DNA from 4 places in the Streptomyces sp. NPDC088554 genome. Region 3 is predicted to be linked to each of the others. Evidence: riboswitches for the same ligand, from Rfam matches in the RefSeq annotation. Region 3 holds a riboswitch; each other region holds the start of a gene.
What was found. Region 3 has a riboswitch for cyclic di-AMP ahead of ACIP8W_RS10645 (C40 family peptidase). Riboswitches for the same ligand answer to the same signal wherever they lie in the genome.
Positions count from the first base shown of each region.

Region 1: linked by a shared signal. The riboswitch ahead of ACIP8W_RS24960 (transglycosylase SLT domain-containing protein) and the one ahead of ACIP8W_RS10645 (C40 family peptidase) in region 3 are both predicted to bind cyclic di-AMP.
Region 2: linked by a shared signal. The riboswitch ahead of ACIP8W_RS05570 (LysM peptidoglycan-binding domain-containing M23 family metallopeptidase) and the one ahead of ACIP8W_RS10645 (C40 family peptidase) in region 3 are both predicted to bind cyclic di-AMP.
Region 4: linked by a shared signal. The riboswitch ahead of ACIP8W_RS20955 (C40 family peptidase) and the one ahead of ACIP8W_RS10645 (C40 family peptidase) in region 3 are both predicted to bind cyclic di-AMP.

Region 1 covers NZ_JBIVMF010000023.1:101,924-105,936, reverse strand. Annotated here, with positions in the region: gene ACIP8W_RS24970 (aminotransferase class IV) at 1-185, shown strand, start outside; gene ACIP8W_RS24965 (carboxymuconolactone decarboxylase family protein) at 312-803, opposite strand; gene ACIP8W_RS24960 (transglycosylase SLT domain-containing protein) at 909-1,637, opposite strand; cyclic di-AMP (ydaO/yuaA leader) riboswitch at 1,642-1,804, opposite strand; gene ACIP8W_RS24955 (helix-turn-helix domain-containing protein) at 3,619-4,013, shown strand, end outside.
Region 2 covers NZ_JBIVMF010000003.1:364,322-368,334, forward strand. Annotated here, with positions in the region: gene ACIP8W_RS05560 (DUF6126 family protein) at 1-68, shown strand, start outside; gene ACIP8W_RS05565 (tyrosine-protein phosphatase) at 79-891, opposite strand; cyclic di-AMP (ydaO/yuaA leader) riboswitch at 1,300-1,488, shown strand; gene ACIP8W_RS05570 (LysM peptidoglycan-binding domain-containing M23 family metallopeptidase) at 1,493-2,521, shown strand; gene ACIP8W_RS05575 (SGNH/GDSL hydrolase family protein) at 2,704-3,528, shown strand; partial or broken gene ACIP8W_RS05580 (PfkB family carbohydrate kinase) at 3,732-4,013, opposite strand, start outside.
Region 3 covers NZ_JBIVMF010000007.1:61,390-65,402, forward strand. Annotated here, with positions in the region: gene ACIP8W_RS10635 (8-amino-7-oxononanoate synthase) at 1-974, shown strand, start outside; gene ACIP8W_RS10640 (ATP-binding protein) at 1,378-1,818, shown strand; gene ACIP8W_RS10645 (C40 family peptidase) at 1,995-2,468, opposite strand; cyclic di-AMP (ydaO/yuaA leader) riboswitch at 2,471-2,674, opposite strand; gene ACIP8W_RS10650 (hypothetical protein) at 2,993-3,298, opposite strand; gene ACIP8W_RS10655 (ATP-dependent Clp protease proteolytic subunit) at 3,306-3,929, opposite strand.
Region 4 covers NZ_JBIVMF010000017.1:83,417-87,429, reverse strand. Annotated here, with positions in the region: gene pcrA (DNA helicase PcrA) at 1-1,276, opposite strand, end outside; cyclic di-AMP (ydaO/yuaA leader) riboswitch at 1,637-1,809, shown strand; gene ACIP8W_RS20955 (C40 family peptidase) at 1,817-3,256, shown strand; gene ACIP8W_RS20950 (hypothetical protein) at 3,404-3,757, opposite strand.

The DNA of each region.
Region 1 (4,013 bases), on a different contig from region 3:
TCCTCCACCGGGAACGGACCTTGGCGGAGCTGGCGGGCCGCGAGGTGTGGCTCGTCAACGCCCTGCACGGGATCCGCCCGGTGACCAGCTGGCTGGGCCCACCGATGCTCGCGGGTCCGGCTGCACACGCCGCGCGGTGGCAGAAATGGCTGAATGGCATCGCGGAGCCGCTGCCGGACCACTGATCCGCGAATCACCGAACCTTCGGGCGGCGGACTCACCGGGTCGCCCACTCGCCGCACAGAATTCACCTAAAAGACATAAACGGGCGCGCCGGGTCGAAAGGATCGACCCGGCGCGATATTCGGCGTTCAGGAATTCTTCGGGGCGGGCCGATAACCGCCCGGCACCATACGTGTCGCGATGGCGATGCGGTTGTACGCGTTGATGACGGTGGCCGCCCAGATCAGCGCCGCGACCTGCTCCTCCGTGAAGACCCCGGCCGCCTCCCGGTATACCGCGTCAGGCACCTGGCCGTCGTTCACCAAGGTCACAGCCTCGGCCAGGGCCAGGGCGGCCCGCTCCCGCTCGGTGAAGAACGGGGTCTCGCGCCAGGCGTTCAGCGCGTAGACACGCTGCTCGGTCTCGCCCTGCGCACGGGCGTCCTTCGTATGCATATCGAGACAGAAAGCGCAGCCGTTGATCTGCGAGGCGCGGATCCTGATCAGTTCGAGAAGCTCCGGTTCGACCTTGGCGTCGCTCGCGGCGGAAACGGCGGCGGCGTGCAGCGCGCCCATCGCCCCGGAAACCTGCGGGGTTATTTTCTTGAGGGCGACACGGGGCGCGGTTTCGTTATTCGTCATAGCCGAACTCTATTACCCGGGAAAGCCCCGGCGCGTACCGAATCCAGGATTCGGTACGCGCCGTTGTCAGGAAGTACGCGGCTCGCGACGCGAGCTGACGGTATGTCAGTAGGGGCCGTTCACGTTGTCGATCGAGCCGTACCGGGCGGCCGCGTAGTTGGCGGCGGCGGTGATGTTGGCGACCGGGTCGTAGCTGTCGAACGACGTACCGGGCACGTGGTACGCGCGGAAGGTCGGGTCGATGACCTGGAGCAGGCCCTTGGACGGAATCCCGGCGGCGGCGTTGGAGTCCCAGAGGTTGATCGCGCGCGGGTTGCCCGAGGACTCGCGGATGATGTTGCGGTAGAGGCCGTTGTACGTGCCGGGGATGCCGCGCGCGGCCATGATGTCCAGCGACTCGCGGATCCAGCCGTCCAGGTTGTTGGCGTAGGTCTTGGCGGCGGCCGGAGCGGCGGCGGGCTTGGCGGCCGTCGCGGCCTTTCCGGCGAGCGCCAGCTGGAGACCGGGCTTGATCAGCTCCGGGTTGCCGCCGATGACCGTGCGGTTGTTCTCGTACAGCTTCTTCCAGCCACCACTCAGGGAGTGGGCGGCGGCGATCCGGGAGAGGGAGTCGCCCACGACGACGGAGTAGGTCGCGGTGGTGGCCTTCTGTACGACGGTGGTGACCGTCGGTACCGACTTCACGGCGGCGCTCTGCGCGGACGGCGCCGCGTGGGCCGTGGTGGCGGCCATCAGCGGAAGCGCGAGTACGACGGCGCTGCCCGCGCCCGCGGCGACGAGCCTCCTGGCGAGCGGACCGGCTCCGGTACGACGGTGCTTGGCCTTTGTGGGCATGACGAATTCCTCTCCGTCGCCTGCGAGGTGAGCTGTCGGATTCGGGCTGGAGATGCCCGGTCGCGGTATGAGCGCGACTTCACCCCTAGCCGATCCCCGGTCTCTGAATCGGCGGCTTACCTGGGTTCCCCGCTCCTGCCGTACGTGTGAGTGAGTGGATGAGTGTGGTTTCCGGACAGCGGCAGGATTCGGCGTTCCACCCGGATTGACGAGAACGTAAGCGAGAACGCCAGGACAAAACAAGTCCGGAATTCACGAGCAGCCCTCGCGGGCCGTTCCGAACGGGAAAGATCAAATTATTCGCCCGCCGCCGGGGGGCTCAACTTTCCTTTGCCGTGAGCCGAATGGACGGGCAGTCAGAGACCGCGAACCCACCACGGGCGTGACGCACATCACGGATAAAGTGGATCATCCGCCCCAACAAGACCCAACATGAGCGACCATATCCCCCAAATACCCCAGACACGAAACTAGCGACAAAATTACCTAAAACGCCCATAGTGACAACAGGGCTCGCGGAGATCATCCCGGCACACGGACCCCCGATCCGGATAATCCACAGAGCGAGGGAACGAATGAGAATGATCGAATTCAAAACCCCTCACTCGCCGCCCGGGACCGCCCGGACCGCTCTCCTTCCTCCCTCTCCCGTCGCCCCGGACCCGACCCTTTTCCCGCACCTCTCCAAATCCCTTCGGAAGCCGCCGAGTTCGACAGCCGATCCCCTTACCGCACCAGGGAGAAAGGGCGTTGACGAGAAAGGGTCCTGTCGTATTTCGCACCGGCCCGCCCGGCACCAGGCACCCGCCAGCAGGAAACACGCGGGCGGGAGCCGCCGGGGCCGGCGGGCGGCCTGTCGGGCAGGGCTCCCAGCAGGCCCCGACTGTACGGGGGGCGGGGGGCAGGGCGCCGAAGGAGGCGGCGGCCTCGGCCGGTTCGACGAAGCGCCCGGCGCCCATGACCGCGATCCGGTCGGCGACGGGAGGAGGGCCGGCCACCGCTGTCCGGCGAGCGGGGCGCCCGCGCGCCCCTGGATGAGGGAGCCGAGGCTCGCGGTGCGGGAGGACGGCCCGTGCCCGAGGGGTTAAACCCTCAAGGTCATTGCCCGCCCCTTATCCCGCTCTTTTATTCCGCCCCCGTCGTCCCCAGGCCACCCGGGGTGTTCGCGTACCCAACCAGCAAATCTGGTACGGAACTCGGCCGAGCGCAACCATACTTTGCGCCACCCTCACAGCTCCATACAAGATCGCCGACGGAAGGGAGGACTAGACCTGGACGACTTCGTATGGCCATGCTTAAGGTGGATCGTTCAAGTGAGAGGGGTGGAAGTGGCGTTCGCTTTACACCGTCACATCTCCCCTGTCGAAGGTGTGTACGCATTTGACGAGGGGGCCGCGCTTTCGAAGATCCATATCGTCGACGGCGGCATTGACGGCGCCCGGCTCGCTCGCGGACGGGGCCGGTACGCCATCATCCGGCCTCTCTTCTCCGCCGTCGCGGAAACGAAGGACGAACGCTTTCGCCGCGAGACCTTTCCCGGGAACCCCTATGCGGTACCGCGCGAGCAGCGGTCGGGGGAAGGCCGGATTCGAAAAGCAGTTCGCTTGAAGCCATCGTCGCCACACGGACCGCCACTGGGGGAAATCTATATGTCGGATCTACGGCCACCTGAGATCGGCGTACGAAGCGGACGCGCTCAACGCGGCACGTGACGCGCACCGGGGAGCGGTGCGGGCCGCTCCCCGGGGTTCGATACGCGCCGCACCCTGCGGCGCACATCAGGTCCGGCGCCGGACATCCTGGCGCTGCCGGGTCACCCTCGCGATGCTCGGCCGCGCCGGGGCAGGGACAGCTCGGTTTCCGGCGGCCGTCCCACGCGTTCCCCGAGGCCGTCGTATCCGGGAGATACGCGAGGCGTTGCACCTTTCCTTCGACGTCTTGAAAGAAGGCTCATTTGTCCGACCGGAACAGCTCTCGATCCATGCTCGCCCGCGGCCTGAGCGTCCTGCGGTGCTTCCGCCCGTACGAACGGGAAATACCACTCTCCGAGCTGGCGCGACGGGCCGACATGCCGAAGGCGACGGCTCACCGCATCGTCGCCGTATTACTGAAGGAGCACATGCTGGAGCGCGGCGAGAACGGCCTGCGGCTGGGTGTGGCACTTTTCATGATCGGTACTCGGGTGCCGGGGCAGCGGGAACTGCGGGACGTGGCCCGGCCATTCGTCGAGCGGCTGCACCATCTCACCCGTGGTGGCGTGTTCGTCTTCATATCCGACACGCTCGACGCGGACACCGCGTTGGTCGACCAGATCCACCATTCCCAGGGCAACGAAAAGGAGTTCGGGGAACAGGTCGCGATCTCCACCCGCGCCGC
Region 2 (4,013 bases), on a different contig from region 3:
ATCTGGTGGCCGGACATGTCTTCGCCGCGTTTCTGTACGTGCTCTTCGAGCTGGGCGCGAAGGGATAGCGGGCGCCCGTCAGCCGTTGTCGAGAAGACGGGCGCGCAGCAGCTCGCGGGTCTCGGGGGCGACCCCGAGACCATCGGCGAGATAGCGGTCGGTGCCGCCCCAGGTCTTCTCGATGGTCTCGAAGGCGGCGGCGAGATACTCCACCCGCGCGTCGAAGAGCGGCGCGAGCAGCTCCATCACCTCGGGGGAGGTTCCGGCGGGTGAGGTGTCGCCGCGCCGGACCCGGTAGCGGCGGTGCGGGTCGTTCGACTTCAGATAATCCGCCTCGATCGCGTCCGGCTCGACACCGACCGCGAGCAGGGCCACCGCGACGGAGAGCCCGGCCCGGTCCTTGCCCGCCGCGCAGTGCAGGAGCGCGGGCACGCTGTCCGAGGCGAGCGCGTGCAGGATCCGGCTGTGCTCGGCGGTGCGGTCCACGATGATCATCCGGTACGAGGCGATCATCCGCGCCGCCGCCCTGCCCTCCGCGAGGAGCGAGCGCAGCTGGCCGAGATCGCCGACGCGGACCATCCGCCAGAACTCGGCGCCGTCGGCGGGGTCGCTGAGCGGGATGTTCACATTGCGTACGCCGGGCAGCTCGACATCCGGACCGTCCAGTTTCCGGTCGGCCTCGTTGCGGAAGTCGAAGACGGTGTGCAGACCGAGGGTGGCGAGAAAGGCCGTGTCGGTGTCGGTGGCATGGGCGAGATGGCCACTGCGGAAGAGCTTGCCGTGGGCCACCCGTCGGCCGTCCGTGGTCGGAAGTCCGCCCACATCACGGAAGTTGCGCACACCGGACAGTTCGGGCTCCGTCGACGGGATGTGCGGCAGCTGCTGCGTCACGGCGTGCTCCTCCGTGGTCTGCCGTCGGCGCGGCCCGCCGACGATACCGGCTTCTGACCCTACGACATCTGTTCAAGAGGGCGATCGGCCCGGTGGAGCTGTATTCAGATGCCTATCAACCGGACATTATGTTCGCCTTAATGCAGCCCAAATGGCGACCTGACCGTATTGGGTACTTCCGCATAACCTGCCCCCATGGAAGTGGATATGGGGATCGATGAGTGAGCGGAATCATATCCGTGACGTTCCGTGGCGATGGGGAGAAAGGGATTTCACTCCCCCCAGGGGAACTGACGGTTCGTGAGGCACGCAGGGTGACGGTGATGTCCGGCGATATTCGAGTGGTCGGCCGTGGCCGAAAGTGGCGGCTTGTTCCGGCCGTCCGACTCGCCTACGTTCACCCTCAATCCGGACGGAACGCCGAATCCTGCCGCCGACCGGAGCACACATCCATCCATCCATGTGTGGCAGGAGCGGGGGACCCACGGTAGTACGCCGATCCGGAGACCCGGACGGCTCGGGGTGAAGTCGCGCAACGCGGCCGGGCATCTCCAGCCCGAACCCGACAGCTCACCTCGTAGGCGCCGGAGAGGAACGCACCATGCCCGCCAAGGGTAAGCACCGTCGTCCGAAGAGCAGTCCGTTCTCGCGCCGCGGATTCATCGCCGCGGGTACGGGCGGCGCGGCCATCGCCCTTCCGCTCATCGGCGCCGCCGGCGCCGAGGCCGCTCCCTCCGTGGCCCCGCAGGCCACCTCCGAGCTGCCGCAGGCGGTGCCCGCGGCCGCGCAGGCCGCTTCCGCGGCGCGTACGGCCCGGAGCGAGGCCGCCGTGCAGAGCGCGACCGCCGTACCGCAGCAGCGGGCGGCCGCGCAGATCGCCGCGGCGAGGGCCACGAAGACCTACTCCGTGGTCTCCGGTGACTATCTGTCCAGGATCGCGGACGAGCAGAACGTCCAGGGCGGCTGGCAGAAGCTGTACGAGGACAACCGCGAGGCGGTCGGCGGCGACCCCGGGATGATCCACCCCGGGCTGAAGCTGACCCTCGGATCGAAGGCCACGACGGCCCGCGCCGAGACCCGGGCGGAGTCCTCCGGGACCCCGTCCTCGTCGCGGTCCTCCGCCTCGTCCGCCTCGTCCTCTTCGGGGTCCGCGAAGCCGTCCACCGTGACCAAGGCTCCGGAGGCCGAGGCCCCGACCACCGACAAGGCCGCGCAGAGCAGCGGTTCGGGCTTCACCCGGCCCGTCGACTCGGCGGTCGGCACCTCCTACCGCGCCTCGGGCGGAAGCTGGTCCAGCGGCTACCACACCGGGGTGGACTTCATCGCGCCCTCGGGCTCCACCATCAAGGCGGTCGGCGCGGGCACGGTCGTGACGGCGGGCTGGGGCGGCTCGTACGGAAACCAGATCGTCATCCGGCACGACGACGGCAGGTACTCGCAGTACGCCCATCTGTCGTCCCTCTCCGTCTCCACCGGCCAGAGCGTCGGCCAAGGCCAGCAGATCGGTCTCTCCGGTGCCACCGGCAATGTCACGGGACCGCATCTGCACTTCGAGATCCGCACCGGACCGGAGTACGGCTCGGACATCGACCCGCTGGCCTATCTGCGCGCGTACGGTGTCACGGTCTGATTCGTCCCGCTGTCCGATTTCATAGCGCTCCCGCACCACGCTGCCCGGCACTCTCCGTGCCGGGCAGCGGTCGTATACGGCTATTCCCGGTTGGGGAAAACTTGACGGATGGCGTTTCTCACCCGGGGTCAACCCCTCCCTACGGTCGCGTAGGTCACATCCCCGGTGGAAAATGATCTGCTGTGGCAGACGATTCGAGATCAAGAGAAAATGGCGTGTTCGGGTCGTACGCGGCGATTGGCGACAGCTTTACGGAGGGCGTGGGAGACCCGGGCCCCGACGGACAGTTCGTCGGCTGGGCGGACCGGCTCGCGGTCCTGCTCGCCGACCGGCTGCCGGTGACCGGCCCGGTCCCGGACACCGGGCACGGAGATTTCCGGTACGCCAATCTCGCCGTGCGCGGCCGACTCCTCGACCAGATCGTCGAGGAGCAGATCCCCCGGGCGAAGGAACTCGCCCCCGACCTGGTGACCTTCTGCGCCGGTGGCAATGACATCCTCCGTCCCGGCTCCGACCCCGACGATGTCGCCGAGCGCTTCGAGCGGGCCGTCGCCGAACTCACCGGTGCCGTCGGCACGGTCATGCTGACCACCGGCTTCGACACCCGTGGCGTCCCCGTGCTGCGTCATCTGCGCGGCAAGATAGCCACCTTCACCGCCCACACCCGGTCCATCGCCGATCGCTACGGCTGTCCGGTACTCGACCTCTGGGCTCTGAAGTCCGTCCAGGACAGGCGCGCCTGGGACGGCGACCGGCTGCATCTGTCGCCCGACGGCCACACCCGGGTCGCGCTGCGCGCCGCCCAGGTGCTCGGACTCGACGTACCGGCGGACCCCGACCAGATCTGGCCGCCGGAACCGCCGCGCGGCACCCTTGAGGTGCGGCGGGACGACATCCACTGGGCGCGGGAGTATCTGGTGCCCTGGATCGGACGCAGACTGCGCGGCGAGTCCTCCGGGGACAAGGTCGAGGCGAAGCGCCCCGACCTGCTGCCGCTGGAGCACTGACACCGGAGCCCTGGACAACAGGGAAGCGGGTCCCGGCACGTCACACCGGCCGCCGGGACCCGCTCCGGCTATCCCGCCCGCGAGCACGTCGTGCAACAGTGGCGTCTCCGGACGCACATGACGGCTGTCAGGGCAGGCGCACACCGCGAGCGCCCGGCGGTACGGTACGCACCGGTGCGCCGGACCTGACCCGCCGTGACCGGTCAGTCCCGGTCCGCCACGAGATCCTCCGGACCGATCAGCGCCTCGCCGCCCTCCGCCGTACAGGCGTAGGCACCGGCCCGCGCGCCGAGCCGGGCGGACTCCTCCAGACCGCGGCCGGCCAGCCTGCCGTGGAGGAAGCCGCAGACGTACGCGTCGCCCGCGCCGTTGGAGTCCACCACGGGGGCGGGCGGCGGGGTCGCCGGGACCGGGCGCGGGGACCGGCCGCCCTCACGGGTCATCACGTACGAGCCGCCCGCGCCCGCCGTCGCGATCACCGCTTC
Region 3 (4,013 bases):
ACGCGGCCCGCCGCTGGGGCGCGGGCGCCACCGGTTCCCGGCTGGTCACGGGCAGCACCGAGCTGCACGCGGAGCTGGAGCGCGAACTCGCCGCGTTCTGCGGCTTCGAGGCGGCGCTCGTCCTGTCGTCCGGTTACGCGGCCAACCTCGCGGCCCTCACCGCGCTCACGGCCCGGGGCTCGCTGCTGGTGTCCGACGCGGGCAACCACGCCTCGATCGTGGACGGTTGCCGGCTCTCCCGGGCCGAGACCGTCGTCGTACCGCACGCGGATCCGGACGCCGTCGCCAAGGCCCTCGACGCGCACGCCGGGCGGCGGGCGCTGGTGGTGAGCGACGCGGTGTTCTCGGTGGACGGCGACGCGGCGCCGCTGGCGCAGCTGGCCGGGGTCTGCCGTCCCCGGGGCGCGGCGCTCCTCGTCGACGACGCGCACGGCCTCGGGGTGCTCGGCGCGGGCGGCCGGGGCACGCTCGACGCGGCCGGGCTCGCGGGGGCGCCCGGGGTGGTGGCCACGCTCACCCTCTCCAAGGCCCTGGGCAGCCAGGGCGGCGCGATCCTCGGCCCGGCGCGGGTCATCGGCCATCTGGCCAACACCGCGCGGACGTTCATCTTCGACACCGGGCTGGCCCCGGCCGCCGTGGGCGGCGCGCTGGCGGCGTTGCGGCTGCTGCGCGGGGAGCCCGCGCGGGCTCTGCGGGCGCGGGAGGTCGCCGCCGCGCTGCACCGGCTGCTGACCGGGGCGGGGCTGACCGCCGTACGGCCGGACGCCGCCGTGGTCTCCGTACAGGCGCCGTCGCCGGAGGCGGCCGTGCGCTGGGCGGCGGACTGCCGGGCGGCGGGGCTGGCCGTGGGGTGCTTCCGGCCGCCGTCGGTGCCGGACGGGATCTCCCGGATCCGGCTGACCGCGCGTGCCGATCTGACGGATGACCAGATCGGCACGGCGGTACGTACGGTGGTGGCGGCCGCCCCACGGTGAGCCGGGGCGGTGGGGCGGCAGCGGCCGGGGTGGTCCGGCCGCCGGTCGCTCCCGTACTCCGGTGGCGGCCCGCGCCGTCTGCACCGGGCCCGCGTCGACGGACCGCTGGAATATGCCATGGACCGCCGGAATATGCCGCATGGCCGGATCCTCATCTCCGGATTTCTCCGTCACGCTTGTCCCCCCCGGGCGTCGCGGCGGAGAAGATGTCTTTCCGGCGGCCAAATACGGTCTCGCGTTGCAGAGTTCACCGCTTCGAGCGACAGATATATGCAGATCTCGATGGATCGGGCTGTGCCCGGCGCGATCGGTGGCAGTGTGTCGCGAAGCACAGTCCGAGCCGGCCGCGCAGTCATCCGCTCTCTGTCGGAGTGCGGTCCGGTGGGAAAGGGACGGCATCGTCATGGCAGACCATCAGGAAGCATCCATCACCCTGCCGAGCGATCCCGCGTCGGTACCGACGGCGCGAAGATATGTCGCGGACCTCCTGGCCGAGTGGGGGCTGCCCGGCGAGGCGGACATGGCGGACACGGTCCGGCTCATCGTCTCCGAGCTGGTCACCAACGCCGTCCAGCACACCTTCGGCCGGTCTCCCACCTTCACGGTGGAGGTCCGGCTGGAGCGCGAGGAACTGCTGCGGCTGGGGGTGACCGACAGCCATCCGCGGTGGCCGCAGCGGCTGCCGGCGGCCGTCCAGCAGGACAACGGCCGGGGGATGGTCATCATCCGCTCGCTGACCGCCGAACACGGCGGGCGGCTGGCCATCACACCGACGCCGGAGGGCGGCAAGACGGTGTGGATCACACTGCCCTGGAGGGCGCCGACGGCTCCGGTCCGGAGCTGAGTTCATCCGTACGTACGGGGTACGGGCCCGAGGCCCCGTCAGAAGCCCCGGAGGCGGCAGGGAGCGGCCGGCCCGGCCCGGCCTGCATCCCCGCCTGGTCCCACGGTGTAGCGCGCTTTCACTCGGACGTACCCTCGGCACCCGCCCGCTCCGGGCCTACGGGCGGGGCGCGGTCGCTACTTCACCCGTCCGTACCAGACGCTCTTCGACCAGATCTTCTCCAGCCGCACCAGGGATCCGGTCTTCGGCGAGTGCCAGATCTTGCCCGCGCCGGCGTAGATGCCGACGTGGTAGACGTTGCTGCCCGAGTGGAAGAACACCAGGTCTCCCTTGCGTCGTTGGGACGACGAGACATGCTTCGTCTTGTTGTACTGCTGCTGGGCCGTGCGGGGGAGCTTCTTACCCGCTTTCTTGAACGAGTACACCGTCAGCCCCGAGCAGTCGAAGCGGGACGGTCCCGTGGCTCCGTACTTGTACGGTGAGCCCTTCTTCGACGCGGCGACCTTCAGCGCCTTCACCCCGTGCGTAGCGGCTTCGGCCTCCGACGCGGCGCCAGGCACCAGCATCGTGCTGCCTATCGCGGCGAGCGTGAGGACCGATACGGCTCCGGTCCGGGACAGCAAAGACGGGACATATGTCTGCGCAGACATGCGCAACCCTTCGTCAGCCGCCTGTGAAGGATGACCTGTCGGGTTCGGGCTGGCGAAGTTGCCCGGCCATGAGGTCCTGTCACAGACCCCGTGGCTTCACCCCAAGGGACGATCACCGTCACGTGTCATCCCGTACTGCTTGGGTCCTCCACTCCTGCCGATCCACTCCTGTCGACTCAGTCATCCGGATACAGCGGCAGGACTCGGCGTCCGTCCGGACCGCCCCGCCGTGGGTGGCGGGGGCTTGTCGTCCCAGGGATCTTGACATCAGCCGGCCGTGGATTTCCGACTGAAACGACGATATGTGAACTTACTCACGGCTGGCCCGTATGAGTGGCGAGCGGGATTTTCATACCGGTTCACGGGGGCGGGGTGAGGGCCGTACCTGCGGGGAATTCGAGGCGCGCCATACGGGTTCGGGCGCTCCGCGCAACTCGACTCCCCGTGTCTGTCCAGCGAGTTCATCCACCGATCGGGTGAGGCGTTCCCGTACGGACGCGTCCATTCGAGAGCGCCTCGCTGCCTCAAGTCCGTTCCTCGGGAGGCATGGTGACCCTCCCAGCACGCCTCTCGCCGTCGAGCACCCGGAGCGCGCGGGCCAGCGTCGCCGAGTGCAGTTCGGTCTCGCCCCGGGAGTGCATCGCCGTCAGGGCGGCGCGGAGCGCGAGCGCCTGGGCGGGCAGCGCCTGCGCGGCCCGCAGCGCGTCATAGGTGTCCGTGCCCCTGGCCGGATTGATACGGCCCAGCAGGTCGACGATCCGAAGATAGGTGTCGACAACGTCACACTCGGCGCGGGTCAGCGCGGGCAGCGGTGGCAGCTCCGGAATCATCGGCCCCTCACCGCCCGCCGGATGCCCCGCGGCTCCGGATCACATGGTCGACCAGCCCGAACGCCTGCGCCCCGGCCGCGTCGAAGACCGTGTCCCGCTCGATGGCCCCGGCGATCCGCTCCGGGCTCCGCCCGGTGTGCCGCGTCAGCATCGACGCGACCAGCGAGCGCTGCCGCGGCAGCTCCTCCGCGTGGATCAGCAGATCGGACGGCTGTCCCTGTACGCCCCGGTCGAGAGCGGGCTGCCGGAGTACGACCCGGGCGCCGGGCAGCGCCATCCGCTTGCCCGGGGTGCCGCCCGCCAGCAGGACGGCGGCGGTGGAGACCGCCTGGCCGAGAACGGTCGTCTCCACGTCGCACATGACGAGCTGCATGGTGTCGTAGATCGCGGTCATGGCGTCGATCGGACCGCCGGGGGAGTTGATGTAGACCCGGATGTCCTGATCGGGCGCGGCGTATTCGAGATGGACGAACTGCGCGATCACATCGTTGGCCGTGGTCTCGTCCACGGCGGTGCCGAGAAAGATGATCCGGTCCTCGAAGAGCTTGGAGTACGGATCGAGACTCCGGGTCCCGTGGGACGTCCGCTCGGTGAATTCGGGCAGGACGTAGCGGGCCGAAGGACGGTTCATGGGCGTACCTCTCCTCATACGGGTGCGAGCTCCGCGCACGGTTCCGCCGCGAGCTCTGTGCGCTCCGTAAAAAATGTACAGGAC
Region 4 (4,013 bases), on a different contig from region 3:
TCACCTCGCCCGCGTCCGTCAGCCGGTCGATCTCCTCGGCGACGAACTGCGCCTCGTCGTGCTCCGTGTCCGCTACGTAGCCGGTGATCTGGGCGCCCGCGCCGGCCTTCGTCCACAGATTCTTCGGGCGGCGGCTCTCGTTCCGCTCGATGACCGCGTTGGCCGCGCTGAGGATCGTCTGGGTGGAGCGGTAGTTCTGCTCCAGGAGGATCGTCGTCGCGTCGGGGTAGTCCTCCTCGAACTGGAGGATGTTACGAATAGTGGCGCCCCGGAAGGCGTAGATCGACTGGTCGGCGTCCCCCACCACGCACAGCTCCGCCGGGGCCCTGTCCCCGCCCGAGGGGCCCACCAGCTCGCGTACCAGGGTGTACTGGGCGTGGTTGGTGTCCTGGTACTCGTCCACCAGGACATGGCGGAAGCGCAGCCGGTAGTGCTCGGCGACATCGGGGAACGCCTGGAGCAGATGGACGGTGGTCATGATGATGTCGTCGAAGTCCAGCGCGTTGGCCTCGCGCAGCCGCGACTGGTACATCCGGTACGCCTCGGCGAGCATCTTCTCGAACCCTCCCCCAGAGCCTTCGGCCTGGGAGGTGCCCCCAGCCACCTGACCGGCGTAGGTCTCCTCGTCGATCAGCTCATTCTTCAGATTCGAGATCTTGGCGCTGAAGGATTTCGGCGGATAACGCTTCGGGTCGAGATCGAGATCGCGGCAGACCAGGGCCATCAGCCGCTTGGAGTCGGCGGCGTCGTAGATCGAGAACGACGAGGTGAATCCGAGCTTCTTCGACTCGCGCCGCAGGATCCGTACACAGGCGCTGTGGAAGGTCAGCACCCACATGGCGTTGGCACGCGGGCCGACAAGCTGGCTGACGCGCTCCTTCATCTCACCGGCGGCCTTGTTGGTGAAGGTGATCGCCAGTATCTGGCCGGGGTGGACAGTGCGGGTCCCCAGCAGATGCGCGATCCGGTGGGTCAGGACACGGGTCTTGCCCGACCCGGCCCCCGCCACGATGAGCAGCGGCGATCCGGTGTGCACGACGGCGGCGCGCTGCTCGTCGTTCAGCCCTTCGAGCAGCGCGGCGGGGTCCACGACCGTACGCGGAGCACCGTCCCGGTGGTACGGATCACGCGCCGGGGGCAGGTCGAAGGCGCCCTGGAAGAGGTCGTCGGGCACCTGCTCCGGGGCATGGCCGTCCGGGTCCTCGGGCGGCGGCGGGTGTTCGTCGCCGGAGGGCTGGAGGTCCGCCAGGAAACTGTCGTCAAAGAGGCTGCTCATCGCTTCCCGAGTCTAGGCGGCCCCACTGACAACCCGCGCCCGCCTTCGAAAGTCCTCGCGGGATTCCGGACGCCCGGATCTTCACAGGCTCCGGTTTCCACGATCTCCACGGGACCCGGCACTCGCTCTTTCACGGATTCCGGCGTTCGATCACCGCGCACCCCCGCCCCTCATGCACAGCGACCATGGAACCACGGAGCGTGACGCTATACCCCTCATTACTCGACCCTGCACCCGACTCCCGCAAATGGTCACGAAAATGTTTCGGGCATATCGACCATCCACCTTCACATCAGCGGCACAATTTGGCTAGCGTGCTCGAACAGGCAGCCCGTTCCCACAACGGCGACCCACGCCACGCGGGCAGCCACGCCGAATTCGGCTTTCCACAGGGAAGTCCGAAACCGGGGACCCACTCTGCACGACGGGGTGAATCGGGCCGTACGTCGCCGTACGTTCAAGGCCCGTAGGGCAGCCTTCCGTTCCGCCCGAACCCGACAGCTAACCCGGTAGGCGGTCCAACGGAAGGAGATGCCGGCCTTGGCGTCGCATCGCAAGTCGCGCAACCGTAGCGAAGTAACCAACTCCCCCGCCGTCGGGTTCCCGACGGCTGCCCTCGCCTCGGTCACGCTGCTGTCGACGCAGGGCGCGGAAGCCGCGCCCGCCGTATCGAATCCGTCCATCGAAGAGGTACAGAAGAAAGTCAACGACCTGTACCGCCAGGCCGGGAGCGGAACTTCCCAGCTCAGCAAGGCGAAAGAGATCACGGCGGAGCAGAAGCGGGCCGCCGAACAGATACGCGGCAATGCGCCCAAGGGCGCGGGCAAGGTGAGCGAGCAGCGGCGTAGGCCCCCGTCGTACGCCGAACAGGTCGAGGCGATGGAACGGTTGACGGAGCGACGGCAGGAGGCCGTCTCCGCGATCCCGCCCCAGCCGCAGTCGCCGCCCCGGCCCATGTCCCCACCGCCGGCCGCGCCTTCGCTCCAGGTCCCGCCGCCTGCCGCGCCTTCGCTCCAGGTCCCGCCGTCGTCCCCGCCGATGCCACAGACCCCGCCGCCGCCCTCGCTCCGGGCGCCGCAGGCCGCCGTGGCACCGGAGCGGCCCGCCGAGAACACCGAAGTCCCGGCCGACCCCCAGAATTCACTGCGGGTCAGCAAGGAAACCGTTCAGAAGAAGCTCACCACCGCGCGCGCCCTGCTGTCGAAGCTGACGGCGGAGGAACGGACGCGGGTGGCCACGCTGGAGCTCAAGAAGGAAGCCGAACGCCGCCGGGCCAAGGCCGAGGCCGAGGCGGCCGGACGCGAAGGACAGCCGCCCCAGCTCCCGCCCCCGCCGCTGTCGACCGACACCAGTACGGGCATCAACATCAGCGCCATCAGGAGCACCGGCACGATGCCGGTCGTGGGCGCGGGTACGGGCGTCGGCCCGGCGGTGGCCGCCCCCACGCTCCCGGCCCCGGCCGTGGCGGCGCCGGTAGCGCCTCCGGTAGGCCCTCCGGTAGCGGCTGCCCCGGCTCCCGCCCCGGTCGTACCTGCGGTTCCGGTTCCGGTTTCACCCTCGGCGCCGGCCGCCGCTCCGGTGGCGGCCCCTCTCGCGGGTGCCACCGCCGAGTGCCCCGCCGACGCCTACGCCGCCAAGGCCGCCAGGGTCATCGCGTTCGCGGCCGGCCAGATCGGCAAGCCGTACGTCTGGGGCGCCTCGGGCCCCAGCTCGTACGACTGCTCGGGCCTCACCCAGGTCGCCTGGCGCGAGGTCGGTGTGCAGCTGCCGCGCTCCACCTGGGAACAGGCGAAAGCCGGCGCGCACATCGCGACGGACGATCTTCTCCCCGGCGATCTGGTGTTCTTCTACGACGATGTCAGCCACGTCGGCATCTATATCGGTGACGGCATGATGATCCACGCGCCGAAGCCCGGATCGAACGTCCGCGAGGAGTCGATCTACTACATGCCGATCTACGGCAGCGTCCGCCCGGCCTGACAGAAACAGGCCTGACAGAAGAGGCCCGACAGAAGAGGCCCGGCGGAAACCTGGCAGAAAACAGGTCGGCCGAGAAACAGGCCGGGCAAGAAGCAGGAAGGCCCCCGATGTCACGGAGCATCGGGGGCCGCTGATTTGAGCGGTGGCTCAGGTCCAGAGCGTGGCGATGAAGATATTGACCACCGTCAGACCACCCACCGCGCCGAACAGCGGCTTCGGGAGCACCTCGTCGTCCCGCTTCACATAGACCAGGCCGAGGATCACGACCAGGATCGCCAGCTTGACACCGATCTTGATGCTGTTGACCGCCTGGCCGTCGGCCTGATTGAGGCCCACCAGAGCCATTCCCGTGATCAGCATCGTCAGCGCGCCGTGCAGCATCGCCGGGCTGAAGCGGGCCGTTCCCGCGCTCATCGACTTCATCTGGGTCAGAAAACCGCCGAGCAGCGAGGCTATGCCGATGATGTGAAGAGCAACGAAGACATTGATGAGTACGTCCATGATTCGGAGCCTAACCGTGGGTATTTCGCCGTTCTTCGGTGAGGTCACCCTCAGTCTCCGTTTCGGTCCCGTCCAGCCGGAAGTCGCGCCTTTTCAAGATCAACTCGGTCGGGAAACGCCATGGAACCGCCACCTCCGACCAATACCCGTCAAGCCGATGCCAGGCCGTGACCTTGGGTCATAACGTCCTCCCAGGTGGCCGCCGTACCCGTACCACCTGTTCCCGCACGGACACCTGACGCACGAAGGACGTGGA